Luteipulveratus mongoliensis: one gene and its partners. The protein of the gene in region 4 interacts with the protein of the main gene of each other region in a pairwise test. Links are inferred from orthologs where the notes say so. Each region holds a gene or a part of one and is shown on either strand. Other genes may lie near its edges.

Region 1 (3,326 bases), 890 kb from region 4 along the record:
GGACGCACCGTCCTCACCGAGGACGTGCACAGCCTTGCCGTCGTACGCATCGGTGCTCGCACCGTCGATGTTGACCGTCGCCTTGTACAGCCAGTCCGGGTCCTGCTTGTCGGCACGGAGACCGTAGCCCCAGATCTCACCCGTGCCGCCCGACGGGGAGTACGAGTCGGCAAGGGGGGCGTACTCGTTGAGCTCCTTGTCCGTGCCCAGCTTGACCAGTCCGACGTCCCCCGAGGACGACGCCTGGAAATCGCTGGCCACGACGGCCTCACCGCGGTTGGCGGTGTCGTTGCTGTAGTAGACGTTCATCGAGGTGGTGCCGTCGACGCAGTGCTTGGCGGTCAGCACCCAGCCGGCCGAGATGGCCTCGCCCGTGCAGCCGTACGTGCCACCGTCCTGCTTGAAGACGAGCTGCACGATGTAGGGCGAGTCGGCTTTGCTGCCACCCACGATGTTCGACGTCCTGGGGCCGTCGTCGCCGGTGGGCGCGGCGTGCGCGGCCGTCACGCCGGCCGCGGAGAGCGCCAGTGCGCCGGCGGTGCCGACGATGGCGCGAAGAGTCCTGCTCATGGTGCTGATCCTTTGGTTGTCGGGACGTCAAGGACGGCCGAGGGATGACCTGCGACCGCGCACCAGGACTATCGAGAACTCCATGGGAAAACGATGGGTTATGGCAAGCCCAGAACGACTTGACTGATCACTGACCCAGCGCTGCCCGGGAGGACAGGGTGATCGGTAACAGTTCACAGCGAACGTCCACCGAACGACCAGCGCCTTTGCGGGGATCGAGGGTCACTCCGGATCGATCAGGGACGATGGGTGCCTCGATCAGAGACGCCCTGCGGAAGGACAGACGATGAGTGAGCCCACAGCACTGGACGGCGAGGCCAAGCAACGGATCAACGCGGCACTCAGGGCTCGCGCCGAACGTGAGGTCAGCTCCTCGCGTGAGGCTGTCGCGGACGAGCACGCCGCCGCGGACCTGGACCAGGACTCGTCGTACGCCGTCGATGATCTCTCCCAGTCGGACGAGGCGGGTGACCTGTCCGGCCTCTACGGAGGGGCCGAGGAGCGCGAGAAGGGCGTCCTGAAGATCCTCGATGCGCTCGACTTCGGCCTTCAGACGACGGTGGTCCCGGGTGCGGTCGTCGCCTTCGGCGGTGACCACTACGTGGTGGGCGTCGCGGCTGACGCGATCGAGGTCGACGGTGTGACCTACGAAGGAATCTCTGCCGACTCCCCCGTCTTCGAGGCCATCAAGGGCCTCAGCGCTGGCGACACGTTCACGGTCAACGGCCAGGAGCACCGGCTCGACGTGGTCGCCTGACCCGGCGGGCGGCGTACAGACAACGCAGAAGCGGGACCGACCAGTGGTCGGTCCCGCTTCGCAGAGATGATCTAACTGATCACTCTTGATGAGACTCCTCCTCCGGCCGAGGTCGCAAGCTCCCTCGGTCCGGCATCGTCGTCTCTTCTAGAAGTCAGTCTTACTTGAGCTCGACGGAGGCGCCGGCGCCCTCGAGGGCCTCCTTGGCCTTCTCCGCCGCAGCCTTGTCGACCTTCTCCAGGACGGGCTTGGGGGCGCCGTCCACGAGGTCCTTGGCCTCCTTCAGGCCGAGGGAGGTCAGCGCGCGGACCTCCTTGATGACCTGGATCTTCTTGTCGCCGGCACCCGTGAGGATGACGTCGAACTCGTCCTGCTCGGCGGCGGCCTCGCCGGCGCCGGCGGCCGGACCGGCCGCGCCCGCAACGGCAACGGGGGCCGCGGCGGTGACGTTGAAGGTGTCCTCGAACTGCTTCACGAACTCGGAGAGCTCGATGAGGGTCATGTCCTTGAAGGCCTCAAGGAGCTCGTCGGTGCTGAGCTTCGCCATGGTGGCGTCCTTTCCATTCATGCCGTGAGTGGCGTTGTGTTTGCTGCTGATTCGGCGTGAGCCGAGATCAGCTGTCGTCGCCACCCTCGGCGACGTCGGTGGTGGCTGCCTCGTCGGCAGCCGGTGCCTCCTCCGCAGCGGCCGGAGCCTCTGCGGTGGTGGCGGGTCCCTCGGCCTCGACCTTGACGCGCAGCGCATCGACCACGCGGGCCGTCTGCGACAGCGGGGCCGCGAAGAGGTAGACCGCCTGGCTGAGCGAGGCGTTCATGGCGCCTGCCAGCTTGGCGAGCAGGGTCTCGCGAGACTCGAGGCTCGCGAGCTTGGTGATCTCCTCAGCAGAGAGCGGGTTGCCGTCCAGCACGCCGCTCTTGATGACGAGGTTGGGGTTGTCCTTGGCGAAGTCACGCAGGCCCTTGGCCGTCTCCACCGGGTCACCGGTGACGAAGACGATCGCGGACGGACCCTCGAGCTGGCCGTCGAAAGCGGTGACTCCCGCTGCCTCGGCAGCACGCTTGGTCAGCGTGTTCTTCACCACGGAGTAAGTCGCGTGCTCACGGATGGAGTTGCGCAGCTCAGTGAGCTGGGCCACGGACAAGCCGCGGTACTCCGTCAGCACGGCCGCGCTCGAGTCACGAAACTTGTCCGTGAGCTCAGCGATCGCCACATTCTTGTCGGACTTCGCCATGCGGGCCTCCTTCCGGGTGAGTGCCGGTCGATCCGGGCCCAGACATGAAGAGAGCCCCGGCGCAGATGCGCGGGGCTCAGTCAGCGGGAAACCCGCCTGACGTCGCAGGCGATCACTCGCCGTGCTGCCTAGCTCACCTGTGCTGGTCGCTCGCTCCTGGCGAGGCCTTCGATCGCGGTCCTTGCGGACCTCGACAACCGGCGGTCATTGGTAGGCCTCAGGGTACGGGTGGGCGCGGGCTGAGACCAAATCGAGCCGGTCGTACGACGTGGGTCACGTCAAGTGACGTCCGCAGCGTCCTACTCCCCAGAGACACTACTGACCGGGGAGGAACCGATGAGCGACTCAGATCTGCACGAGCTCGAGGACCGGCTGCGCTCCGAGTACGACGCGTGGTCACCAGCGGAGCCCGACCGTGCGGCGCTCGTAGGGCGAGCCCGTGAGCGGGCCGGCGCACTGCGCCGAAGGCGGACGATAGCCACCGGCGCGGTCGCCGTCGGTGGAGTGGCCGCGATCACCGCCGCTTCCGTATTCGCCGGCCAGCTCTCACGGGACAGCACCTCGATCCGGCCCGGCTCGCGAATCAGTTCAGTCACCGAGACACGGTCAGCTCCCCTGGACGCCGCCACGCTGCTGCCTCACGCCAGCCAGTTGGAGGGGATGCAGTACCACGCGACCACGGCGCCCGGAGCACGCAATACGGACACGTCACAGGTGAGAGCCGGCCGCGAGCCCAAGGTCGCCGGCCAGATATGTGGCGGCCGGAA
Region 2 (3,427 bases), 3.1 Mb from region 4 along the record:
GATGCCTGGCTCGAGCTCGACCTCGGCAACCGGGTAGGAGCGGTAGTCGACCAGCGACAGGTGCCGCAGATACATCCGTTCCTCCCTCGCGCCATCTCGCGGAGCATCGGACAAGGGCGTTGATCCGTACGCCGGAAGGTCACCTTCGGCGCACGGGCCGACCCGTCCCCGCGCTAGTGGCTCAGTGCTCGCTGGCCTTCGCGCCAGGCTTGGGCCTGTCGTCCTGCTTCGGCTGAGCAGCAGGGCTGACCTCGCTGTGCCCCTCCTTGGCCGCTCGCCAAGGCTCCTCGCCGAACTTCATCACCTCGTGGCCGCCGAACTGTCCACGCAGCGCGGCGACGGCCCGCATCTGCGGGGAGTTCTCCTGCCGTGAGCTGAAGCGGGCGAACAGTGCGGCCGCCAGCACCGGCATCGGGACCGCGAGGTTGATGCCTTCCTCCAGGGTCCAGCGACCCTCGCCGGAGTCGGTGGAGTACTCGCTGATGCCCTCGAGGTGAGGCGTCTCCTCGAGGGACTTGACCAGGAGGTCCAGCAGCCAGGAGCGGACGACGGTGCCACGGGTCCAAGCCTTGAAGCAGCCTTCGACGTCCTCGACGATGTCCTTGGCCTCGAGCAGCTCGAAACCCTCGGCGTAGGCGTGCATCAGGCCGTACTCGATGCCGTTGTGGACCATCTTCGCGTAGTGGCCGGCGCCGACCTTGCCGGCGTGGACGAAGCCCTCCTCGCGCGGACCTTCGGGTCGCAGCGCGTCGAAGATCGGCATCGCGCGCTCGACGTGCTCGGCGTCGCCGCCACACATCAGGCCGTAGCCGTTGTCCAGGCCCCAGACGCCGCCAGACACACCGCAGTCGACGTAGCCGATGCCCTTGTCCTTGAGCAGCTCGGCGTTGGCCTGGTCATCGGTGAACTTGCTGTTGCCACCGTCGATGACCATGTCGCCCTCGGACAGCAGGCCGCTGAGCTCTTTGATGGTCTCGCGCGTCGGGTCGCCCGCAGGCACCATGACCCAGACGGTGCGCGGTGCCTTGAGCTTGCTGACCAGCTCCTTCAGGTCAGCAACGTCGCTGACCTCAGGGTTGCGGTCGAAGCCGATGACCTCGTGGTCGGCGCGACGGATGCGCTCGCGCATGTTGCCGCCCATCTTGCCCAGACCGATCAGACCCAGCTGCATCGAAATGCTCCTTCGCGCTCTGCGGAAACGGGTGGTGCCCTGGTGGAACGCTACGCCCGCTGCGAGCGGTCGCGAAGACTCCCCACCATCAGGAGTTGTACGGGCCGGCTGACCGAGCCGAGTGGCGTGGTCAGCTGGCGAAACGGACAGGCATCAGGACGTAGCGATAGCTCTCGTCCGCATCGCCGTCCGCCTCGGCCTGCCCGCTCAGGACGGCCGGACGGCTCGGCTGGGTGAACGACAGGCGGGCGTACGACGTACCGAGCGCGCCCAGCCCGTCGAGCAGGAACTGGGGGTTGAACGCGATCTCCAGCTCTGGACCGGTCAGCGTCGCCTCGACCGCCTCGCTCGCCTGCGCGTCGTCACCGGTGCCGGCCTCGATCGCGACCTGGCCCTCGGAGAAGCGCAGCCGGATCGGGGTGTTGCGCTCGGCCACGAGGGAGACACGCTTGACCGCCTCGGTCAGCGCCGCGGTCTCGATGACGGAGACCGAGTCGACGCTGGTGGGGAAGATCGAGGTGACCTTGGGGTACTCACCGTCGAGCAGGCGGGTGGTCGCCCGCCGCTGACCGGCCTCGAAGCCGACCAGGCCGTCGCCACCGGCGGCCGTGCCAAGTGCGATGTCGACCGACCCGGAGGCGCCGAGGGCCTTGGCCGTCTCCGACAGCGTGCGGGCCGGGATCAGTGCAACGTGGCTGGCATCGGTCACGCTCGGGTTCCAGCTCAGCTCGCGCATCGCCAGCCGGTAGCGGTCAGTCGCCAGGAGGGTGATCTTCTCGCCCTCGATCTCGACCCGGACGCCCGTGAGGATCGGCAAGGTGTCACCACGGTCGGCCGCGATCGAGACCTGACCGACCGCCTGGGTGAAGACATCGCCGTTGATGCTGCCCGTGGAGTCGGGCGAGGACGGCAGGGTCGGGTAGTCGTCCGTCGGCATCTGCTGGAGGCTGAAGCGGCTTGAGCCGCAGGTCACCTGCACCTTGGATCCGTCGGTCGCGATCTCGACCGGCTTGCTCGGCAGGCTCCGGGAGATGTCGGCGAGCAGGCGACCCAGCACGAGCACCGTGCCCGGCTCATCGACCTGCGCATCCACCGTGACCCTGGCTGAGACCTCGTAGTCGAAGGCGCTCAGGACCAGGCCCTCGGGCGTGGCTTCCAGCAGCACCCCCGCCAGGACTGGCACCGGCGGACGCGGGGACAGACCTCGTACCGCCCACGTCACTGCTTCGGCCAGCACGTCGCGATCGACCCGGAGCTTCACGTCCACCGTCCCTTGCCTGTCGCGCCACGGTGCGGTGACCGCGCGGCGATCCTTCGTCGTCTGGCTCCGCTCCGGTCACCGACGTCGGTCGTGTGATGGAGCGAGAGAGGACACCCACGCGTACGCCGGGTGCGAGCCGACCCTAGTCGGGTCTTTGGTGGCAATCCAACATCTGGGGCGCACGTTCCTGGTCTGGATGAGTGACGAACGAATGGCTCACTGTCCACGTCATCCCCAGGTACGCGGGGCGGGGCGTCAGCTGGTCGATAAGGGTAGTAGTGGTGATCGCACCTGTGGATTCTGTGGACAACAGCCGTACGGACCGCCATCTCGGTGATCTGGGCTGTGCACAGGGCGTGGAGACAGGGTGTGGATAACTTGCTCGACCTGGGGATAAGTCGGCCGGTCCACGCGTCGTCCCCACTGATTCGACTGTTGATCCACAGGTTGTGCGCAGGGTGTGGGGATCGAAACAGCTCGTGCCGGCGGCGAAACAGGTGTGACTTCTGTGGCGTAGGTGGCGTGAATGGCGTGCTGTGACTTGCCCACAGGTCTATCCCCAGGCTGTGGATAACCGTCGCACACCTTGGTTTTGCGGGCTTATACGGCACGGGCTGCGGTCATCAGCACCGCGATCGAGGGCTTCGCGGGCGCACCGCGTCCCGTCGTGGGTTCGGGGTCGAACGCGAGGGTCATTGTTTTCCACAGGCTTATCCCCATGGTCATCCCCAGGCTTCCCCACAGCCTGTGGACAACGGGTCGGGCCTCACGTTCAAGGCGAGGGTCAATCGCGCCGCGACGAAGGACGTACGCCCAAGGTGGGGGGTGCAGCTGAGATTGATGGTCTTGTGGCCGCTGTGGACCCCGGTACCGAGGCGACAGGCTGAGGGTGTGACCCCCGCTCTCCTTGGCACCCTCGCTGTCCTGGCGCTGATCGACTCCACGTCGTTCGGCACGCTGCTCATCCCGATCTGGCTGATGCTCGCGCCCGGACG
Region 3 (3,324 bases), 1.1 Mb from region 4 along the record:
TCGCGACGACCGTCGGCTCCGTCCTTCGAGACGCGCGCGGCTGGCAGGCGCAGGACCACGTCCGCTTCGTGCAGGTGACGCCGAGGCAGCGCGCAGCCGGCACCGTCCCCAAGATCGTCATCTCGCTGGTCAGCCCGGCGAAGGTCGACCAGCTGTGTGCCCCGCTGGAGACCGGGGGCCTGTGGTCCTGTGCCAACAAGGACCGCGCGGTCCTCAACTACCGGCGCTGGGTCGACGCGACGCCGAGCTACGGCGGCAAGGTTGCGCCCTACCGGATCTACCAGGTCAACCACGAGGTCGGTCACGAGCTCGGTCATGCCCACGCGAGCTGCCCCGCCAAGGGGAGTCCCGCTCCGGTGATGCTGCAGCAGTCGATGGGACTGGGCGGATGCCTGCCCAACAACCTGCCGACGGTTACCCGGGGCTGAGCATGCTGCAGGCGTGCGTCAACGGCAGTCGCCCGCCGCGGGACCATCCGGCAATCCCGTTCTCCCCGAAGCAGATTGGCGCCGATGCTGAGGCATGCATCGCAGCCGGCGCCACCGAGCTGCACATCCATCCCAAGGCGGATGACGGCGCCGACACCATGGACGCGGAGGTCGTTGCGGCCGTCGTCACCGCCGTACGCGAGCGCCTCCCGGGCACGCCCATCGGTGTCACCACCGGAGCGTGGATCGGCGACGCCGACCACAGACTGGGTCAGGTACGTCAGTGGACCGTGCTGCCGGACTACGCCTCGGTCAACTGGCATGAGGACGGCGCCGAGGACCTCGCGGCGCTGCTCATCGAGCGCGGTGTCGGCGTCGAGGCCGGCTTGTGGACCGTCGATGCCGTACGCCGATGGGTCGCCTCGCCGGTGCGAGACCAGTGCCTGCGCGCCCTGGTCGAGCTGCCCGACGGTCCGCCCGAGGACGAGGTGCCCGCTCTCGCGGAGCAGATGCTGGCCCCGTTGCGCGAGTCCGTGCCGGTCGGTTTGATCTTGCTGCACGGCGAGGGTTCGTCAGCCTGGCCCGCGATCGGCTACGCCGGCTGGGCGGGCCTCGACACGCGAATCGGCTTGGAGGACACGCTCGTTCGGCCGGACGGTGCGGTCGCCAAGGACAATGCGGAGCTGGTGATCGAGGCGCGCCGGCAGCTCTGGCAGGGCTACCCCTGACCGAGGGGACCTAGACGGCCAAGGCGCCCAGACAGCGTACGGCGTCGTGCAGCACCTCGTCCTTCTTGCAGAACGCGAAGCGCACCAAGGTCCGCGCCGCGTCCTTGTCGTCGTGGAACACCGAGACCGGCACCCCGACGACCCCGCAGCGCTCCGGCAGCTCCCAGCAGAAGTCGACGGCATCCGTGGCCCCCAACGGCGCGGCGTCGGCGATGACGAAGTAGGTGCCCGCCGGGCGGCTCACCTGGAGACCTGCCTGCTCGAGGCCCTCGATCAGCAGGTCGCGTTTGCCGGCCAGAGACGCCGAGAAGCCTTGGTAATAATCATCATTCAGGCCCAGCCCTACGGCGATGGCGGGCTGGAACGGCCCGCTCCCGACATAGGTCAGGAACTGCTTCACCGTCCGGCACGCGGTGACCAGCTCAGCCGGGCCAGTCAGCCACCCGACCTTCCAGCCGGTGGTCGAGAAGGTCTTGCCGCCCGAGCTGATGGTGATCGTGCGCTCGGCCATGCCGGGCAGCGTCGCGACCGGGATGTGCTCGGTGCCGTCGAACGTCAGGTGCTCGTAGACCTCGTCCGTGACGACGTACGCGTCGTGCTCGCGAGCGAGCGCGCAGACCAGCTCGAGCTCGGCTCGGGTGAAGACCTTGCCCGTCGGGTTGTGCGGCGTGTTGAGGAGGACAAGCCGTGTACGGGGGGAGAACGCCGCGCGGAGCGACTCCTCGTCGACGGCGAAGTCAGGGAACCGGAGCACGCTCGTACGCCGGACCGCGCCGGCGAGCGCGATGGTGGCGGCGTAGGAGTCGTAGTAGGGCTCGAAGGTGACGACCTCGTCGCCCGGCTCACAGAGAGCCAGGATCGCGGACGCGATGGCCTCGGTCGCGCCCACGGTGACCAGCACCTGGGTGTCGGCATCGACCTCGAGCCCGTAGAAGCGCTGCTGGTGCGCCGCGATCGCCTCGCGCAGGATGGGAAGTCCGGTGGGTGGCGGGTACTGGTTGAATCCGTCGCTGATCGCCTGGCGTGCGGCCGCCAGGACGGGGGCGGGGCCGTCGGTGTCCGGAAAGCCCTGGCCGAGATTGATCGCGCCGGTGCGTGCGGCAAGCGCGGACATCTCTCCGAAGATCGTCGCGCCGAAGCCCTGCATGCGGTCCACGAGAGGCGTCGTCATGGGCAGAGGCTAACTGGCCGATTTCCGCGTCAGGACGCCTATCCCGTACGCTGGAGGTACGACTCGTGTGCGCTCATCTAGATCGGGTGTTGTCGCGGGTCGAATTCGCGCGTCCTCCTCCGGCTGCCTTTGCCGGGTCGCGCTCCCCACAGTCCGGGGTGGCCAGCCAGCCACCGCGGGAGGGACGGGTCAGGACGCCAGGCTTCACGACCACCACCGGTGGGCGTGGGAACAACTGGAATCACAACGAAAGGCAGACCGCCACCATGGCCGTCGTCACCATGCGCCAGCTCCTCGAGAGCGGCGTCCACTTCGGGCACCAGACCCGTCGCTGGAACCCCAAGATGAAGCGCTTCATCATGACCGAGCGCAACGGCATCTACATCATCGACCTCCAGCAGTCGTTGACCTACCTCGCCGACGCGTTCGAGTTCATCAAGGAGACCGTTGCCCACGGCGGCACGATCCTCTTCGTCGGCACCAAGAAGCAGGCGCAGGAGTCGATCGCCGACCAGGCCATGCGCGTCGGCATGCCCTACGTCAACCACCGTTGGCTCGGTGGCATGCTCACCAACTTCAACACCGTCAGCAAGCGTCTCGCCCGGCTCAAGGAGCTCGAGGAGATCGACTACGACGACGTCGCCGGCTCGGGCCGCACCAAGAAGGAGCTCTTGGTGATGAAGCGCGAGAAGGACAAGCTCGAGCGCAGCCTCGGCGGTATCCGCGACATGGCCAAGGTGCCCTCGGCGGTGTGGGTCGTCGACACCAAGAAGGAGCACCTCGCGGTCACTGAGGCGCGCAAGCTCAACATCCCGGTCATCGCGATCCTGGACACCAACTGCGACCCCGACGAGGTCGACTACAAGATCCCGGGCAACGACGACGCGATCCGCTCCGTCACGCTGCTGACCCGCGTGGTCGCCGACGCCGTGGCGGAGGGCCTCATCGCCCGTTCGCAGGGCAAGTCCGGTGACGCGGCTGAGGGCGAGGCCACGGT
Region 4 (4,625 bases):
CCGCCTGGACGCAGCATCTTGGCGGCGACCGAGAGCGGGGTCGACCCGCCACTGGTCACCCGTGGGGTCGACTCACGTGCGATCTGACCGAAGACGCTCGCTCCTGCGACAACGACGCTCATGTCTGGCCCCTCTGCGGTACGGCGACCGAGCCCGGTGCCGGCTGTGCGCCGACTGGCGTCCCTGAGCGGGGTCTCCGGTCGGACGGCACTCCAGAGGAGTGGGTTCCCGGATCCACGCGCTCAATCACGCGGACCCGGGTCGGTGCCCGACTAGCTCAAGCAGGCCGGTCCCAGAAGCGCTTTGAGATCGCCGAAGAGGGCCGGTGAGGCGGTGACGCGGTGCGCGTCGTCGAGCTTGACCGTCACCGAACGACCGGGCTGGGTGAGCTTGAGGTGCACCTCGGTGACGCCGGGGTGCTCACCGAGCACGCCCTTGAGCCGCTCGGCCAGGCCGTTGGTCGCGCGAGCCAGCGGCATCGTCAGCTGCACCGGACCCCGAGGCCCTTCCTTCAGCTCGGGCAGAGTCAGCTCCATGGCGTTGATGGCGACCTGCTCATCGCGCCGGTTGACCCGTCCCTTGACCACGCAGACGACGTCCTGGCTGAGCATCGTCGACACGGTCATGTAGGTCGAGGGGAAGAACAAGCACTCCACCGCACCGTCGAGGTCCTCAACGGTCGCAATCGCCCACAGATCGCCCTTCTTGGTGCGCTTGATCTGCAGACCCGTGATCAGCCCGGCGATCGTCACCGGCGTCCCGTCAGGCGGACCCTCGTCACCTGAGAGCCGGGCGATCGAGGTGTCGGCGTGCTGTGCCAGCACGTGCTCGATGCCGTAGAGAGGATGGTCGGAGACGTACAGCCCGAGCATCTCCCGCTCGAAAGCCAGCAGCGTCTGCTTGTCCCACTCGATGTCCGGGATGGGTGGCAGCGCGGCGAGCTGAACAGCGCCCTCGTCGCTGGCCAAGTCACTGAACAGGCTGTCCTGACCCATCGCCTCGTGCTTCTTCTCCTCGGCGAGAGAGTCGACGTAGGGCTCGTGGATGTGCACGAGCCCCTGTCGCGGGTGCTGCAGATCGTCGAACGCCCCTGCCTTGACGAGGGATTCGATGGTGCGCTTGTTACAGACCACCGCGGGCACCTTGCGCAAGAAGTCCTCGAAGGAGCTGAACCGACCCTTCTCCTCGCGCGCGGCCACGATGCCGTCGACGACGTTGCGACCGACGTTGCGCACTGCGGCCATGCCGAACCGGATGTCGGTGCCGACAGCGGTGAAGTCCGCGAACGACTCGTTGACGTCGGGCGGCAGCACCTTGATGCCGAGCTTGCGCGCGTCGGCCAGATAGATGCCCATCTTGTCCTTGGTGTCCTGCACCGAGGTGAGCAGCGCGGCGGTGTACTCGGCCGGGTAGTTGGCCTTGAGGTAGGCCGTCCAGTACGACACCAGCCCGTAGCCGGCGGTGTGGGATTTGTTGAACGCGTAGCCCGAGAACGGCAGCATGACGTCCCACAACGCCTGAATCGCCTTGTCGGAGTAGCCATTGCCCTTCATACCGGCCTGGAAGTTGGCGTACTCCTTCTCCAGGATCTCGGCCTTCTTCTTACCCATTGCACGACGCAGCAGGTCTGCGCCGCCGAGGGTGTAGCCCGCGAGCTCGCGGGCGATCGCCATGATCTGCTCCTGGTAGACGAGCAGGTGGTAGGTCGTCCCGAGGATGGGCTCGAGAGCCTCCTTCAGCTCCTCGTGGATGGGCGCGATCGGCTGCCGGTTGTTCTTGCGCGCGGCGTAGTTGAGGTGCGCGTTCGCGGCCATCGGACCGGGGCGGTAGAGCGCGAGCACCGCGGCGATGTCCTCGAACCGGGTCGGCACCATCAGCCGCAGCAGGTTGCGCATCGGGCCGCCGTCGAGCTGAAAGACACCCAGGGTGTCACCGCGTGCCAGCAGCTCGAACGTCGTCGTGTCGTCCAGCGGGATCGTCTCGGTCGAGAGCTTCTGGTCGCGGTTGGACTCGATGATGGAGATCGCGTGATCGATGATGCCCAGGTTGCGCAGACCCAGGAAGTCCATCTTGATCAGGCCCATCTCCTCGCACTGCGGGTAGGAGAAGCCGGTGATGATCGTGCCGTCCTTGTCCCGACGGTGCATCGGGATGAGATCCAGCAGCGGGGTCGAGGACAGGATGACGGCGGCCGCGTGCACGCCCGTGCCGCGGGTCAGACCCTCCAGGCCAAGGCCTGTGTCGATGACCTGCTTGACCTCGGGATCTGCCTCGTAGAGCGCCCTGATCTCCGCGCCCTCGCCGTAACGACTGTGCTCGGGGTTGAACAGCTCCTTGAGCGGGACACCCTTGCCCATGACATCGGGCGGCATGGTCTTGCTGATCTTGTCGCCGACCGAGAACGGCTTGCCGAGGATCCGGCTCGCGTCCTTGACGGCAGCCTTGGCCTTGATGGTGCCGAAGGTGTTGACCTGCGCGGTGTAGTCGGCGCCGTACTTGTCGGTGACGTAGCGGACCATCTGGTCGCGCTTGCGGTCATCGAAGTCGAGGTCGACATCGGGCGGGTTGATGCGCTCGGGGTTGAGGAACCGCTCGAACAGCAGCCCGTGCTCCAGCGGGTCCAGCTCGGTGATCCGGGTCGCGTACGCCACGATCGAGCCGGTCGCCGAGCCTCGGCCCGGGCCGACCGGGATGCCGTTGTCGCGGGCGTACTTGCAGATGTCGGCGACGACGAGGAAGTAGGAGGAGAAGCCCATCGGCTCGATGACCTTGAACTCGGTCTCGACCCGCTCCAGGACCTCGGGGCTGGGGTTGTCGCCGTAGCGCAGGTGGATCCCGCGCTCGACCTCCTTGCGCAGCCAGGAACCCTGCGACTCGCCCTCCGGCACGGTGAACGACGGCATCCGGTCGACGAAGGTGAAGACGTCGTCGTACGACTCCACCATCTCGGCCACTCGAAGCGTGTTGTCGCACGCCTGCGGCAGCTCGCGGAAGAGCTCGCGCATGTCCGCAGCGGACTTGAGGTAGTAGCCCGAGCCGTTGAACTTGAAGCGGTTGGGGTCGTCCTTGTTCTTGCCGACGCCGATGCAGAGCAGGTTGTCGTGGGTGTCGGCGTCGGCCTCGGTGACGTAGTGGCTGTCGTTGGTCGCCAGCAGCGGGATGCTCAGCTGGCGGGCGATCTTGACCAGGTCGTGGCGCACGTTGCGCTCGATGTCCAGACCGTGATCCATCAGCTCGAGGAAGTAATTGTCCTTGCCGAAGATGTCCTGGTACGCCGCCGCTGCGGCCAGCGCCTCGTCGTACTGACCCAGGCGCAGCCGCGTCTGCACCTCGCCCGAGGGACAGCCCGTCGTCGCGATGATGCCGCTGGAGTGCTCGGAGATGATCTCGCGGTCCATCCGGGGCTTCATGTAGTAGCCCTCGAAGCTGGCCAACGAGGACAACCGGAACAGGTTGCGCAGCCCCTGAGCGTTCTGCGCCCACATCGTCATGTGGGTGTAGCGACCACCACCGGAGATGTCCTTGCCACCCTCGCCGTCGGCGTCGCCACCAGCAGTACGCTGCCCGCCCGTTGCCCAGTACTCCTGCTTGCGCAGCTTGCGGTCGCTCGGTGCGACATACGCCTCGATGCCGATGATCGGCTTGACCGAGGTGTCCTTGGCGATCTCCTGGAACTCGTAGGCACCGAACATGTTGCCGTGGTCGGACATCGCCAGCGCCGGCATCTGGAGGCGTTCGGCCTCGGCGAACAGCGCCTTGTTCTTGGCCGCCCCATCCAGCATGGAGTACTCGGTGTGCACGTGCAGGTGCACAAAGCTGTCGCTGGACGGGGAGGGTGCCTGGTCGCTCATCGCGAGCGAGTCTACGTCCGCGTACCGACAGCCCAGACCAGCCACGCGGGGTTGTGATGGGAGTGACGAATGCGCTTGCCAGAGCGCGGGATCAGAGCTCGCGGATGCGGTCCAGCGCGCGCTGCAGATCCTCCGGGTAGTCACTGGTGTAGGTGACCCACTCGCCGCTGCCGGGATGCTCGAAGGACAGCTCGACGGCGTGCAGCCACTGCCGGTCCAGCCCGAGCTTCTTGGCCACCGTGGGATCCGATCCGTAGAGCGGGTCGCCGACGCACGGATGGTGCAGCGCGGAGAAGTGCACCCGGATCTGGTGCGTACGCCCGGTCTCCAGGTGGATCTTGAGCATGGACGCGGAACGGAAGGCCTCGATGACCTCGTAGTGGGTGACGCTCGGGCGCCCGGACGTCATCACGGCGAACTTGTAGTCGTGACCCGGGTGCCGACCGATCGGTGCCTCGATGGTGCCGACAACCGGATCGGGCAACCCCTGCACGATCGCGTGATAGGTCTTCTCGACCGTGCGGTCGCGAAACGCCTGCTTCAGCACCGTGTAGGCGCGCTCGCTCTTGGCCACCACCATGAGGCCGCTGGTCCCGACGTCGAGTCGCTGCACGATGCCCTGGCGCTCGGCGGCGCCTGAGGTCGAGATGCGGTAGCCGGCCGCAGCCAGCCCGCTGACCACGTCTGGGCCGTCCCAGCCGACGCTGGGGTGCGCCGCGACACCGAGAGGTTTGTTGACCACGATGATCTCGGAGTCCTCGTGGATGACCTTCA

The links.
Region 1: the proteins of dnaE (region 4) and rplL interact in binary tests that used the Escherichia coli proteins (3 or more experiments, as listed by UniProt). The link is inferred for Luteipulveratus mongoliensis from one-to-one orthologs.
Region 2: the proteins of dnaE (region 4) and dnaN interact in binary tests that used the Escherichia coli proteins (3 or more experiments, as listed by UniProt). The link is inferred for Luteipulveratus mongoliensis from one-to-one orthologs.
Region 3: the proteins of dnaE (region 4) and VV02_RS11870 interact in binary tests that used the Escherichia coli proteins (3 or more experiments, as listed by UniProt). The link is inferred for Luteipulveratus mongoliensis from one-to-one orthologs.

What each region holds. Positions count from the first base shown.
Region 1 is NZ_CP011112.1:4,510,053-4,513,378, forward strand. What follows is about bases 182-3,017. They hold rplL (50S ribosomal protein L7/L12), read right to left. Parts: upstream 1,875-3,017; coding sequence 1,488-1,874; downstream 182-1,487. Other genes in these bases: VV02_RS21350 (S1 family peptidase), read right to left, coding at 182-570; VV02_RS21355 (hypothetical protein), read left to right, coding at 857-1,327; rplJ (50S ribosomal protein L10), read right to left, coding at 1,942-2,559; VV02_RS21370 (hypothetical protein), read left to right, coding at 2,896-3,017. Outside these bases: more of VV02_RS21350, read right to left, coding at 1-181; more of VV02_RS21370, read left to right, coding at 3,018-3,326. UniProt on the Escherichia coli protein: The binding site for several of the GTPase factors involved in protein synthesis (IF-2, EF-Tu, EF-G and RF3). Is thus essential for accurate translation.
Region 2 is NZ_CP011112.1:502,583-506,009, forward strand. Bases 368-3,304 are described here. They hold dnaN (DNA polymerase III subunit beta), read right to left. Parts: upstream 2,433-3,304; coding sequence 1,302-2,432; downstream 368-1,301. Other genes in these bases: gnd (phosphogluconate dehydrogenase (NAD(+)-dependent, decarboxylating)), read right to left, coding at 368-1,177. Also shown: DNA replication/repair protein RecF, read right to left, coding at 1-75; more of gnd, read right to left, coding at 182-367; VV02_RS02375 (GAP family protein), read left to right, coding at 3,324-3,427. UniProt on the Escherichia coli protein: Confers DNA tethering and processivity to DNA polymerases and other proteins. Acts as a clamp, forming a ring around DNA (a reaction catalyzed by the clamp-loading complex) which diffuses in an ATP-independent manner freely and bidirectionally along dsDNA.
Region 3 is NZ_CP011112.1:2,477,536-2,480,859, forward strand. Bases 248-3,081 are described here. They hold VV02_RS11870 (pyridoxal phosphate-dependent aminotransferase), read right to left. Parts: upstream 2,328-3,081; coding sequence 1,167-2,327; downstream 248-1,166. Other genes in these bases: VV02_RS26000 (DUF3152 domain-containing protein), read left to right, coding at 248-428; VV02_RS11865 (3-keto-5-aminohexanoate cleavage protein), read left to right, coding at 389-1,156; rpsB (30S ribosomal protein S2), read left to right, coding at 2,594-3,081. Outside these bases: more of VV02_RS26000, read left to right, coding at 1-247; more of rpsB, read left to right, coding at 3,082-3,324. UniProt on the Escherichia coli protein: Shows aminotransferase activity with methionine and histidine as substrates, and to a lesser extent also with phenylalanine.
Region 4 is NZ_CP011112.1:3,620,513-3,625,137, forward strand. Bases 73-4,207 are described here. They hold dnaE (DNA polymerase III subunit alpha), read right to left. Parts: upstream 3,852-4,207; coding sequence 273-3,851; downstream 73-272. Other genes in these bases: VV02_RS17230 (peptidoglycan-binding domain-containing protein), read right to left, coding at 73-122; VV02_RS17240 (RluA family pseudouridine synthase), read right to left, coding at 3,943-4,207. In the rest of the region: more of VV02_RS17230, read right to left, coding at 1-72; more of VV02_RS17240, read right to left, coding at 4,208-4,625. UniProt on the Escherichia coli protein: DNA polymerase III is a complex, multichain enzyme responsible for most of the replicative synthesis in bacteria. This DNA polymerase also exhibits 3' to 5' exonuclease activity. The alpha chain is the DNA polymerase catalytic subunit.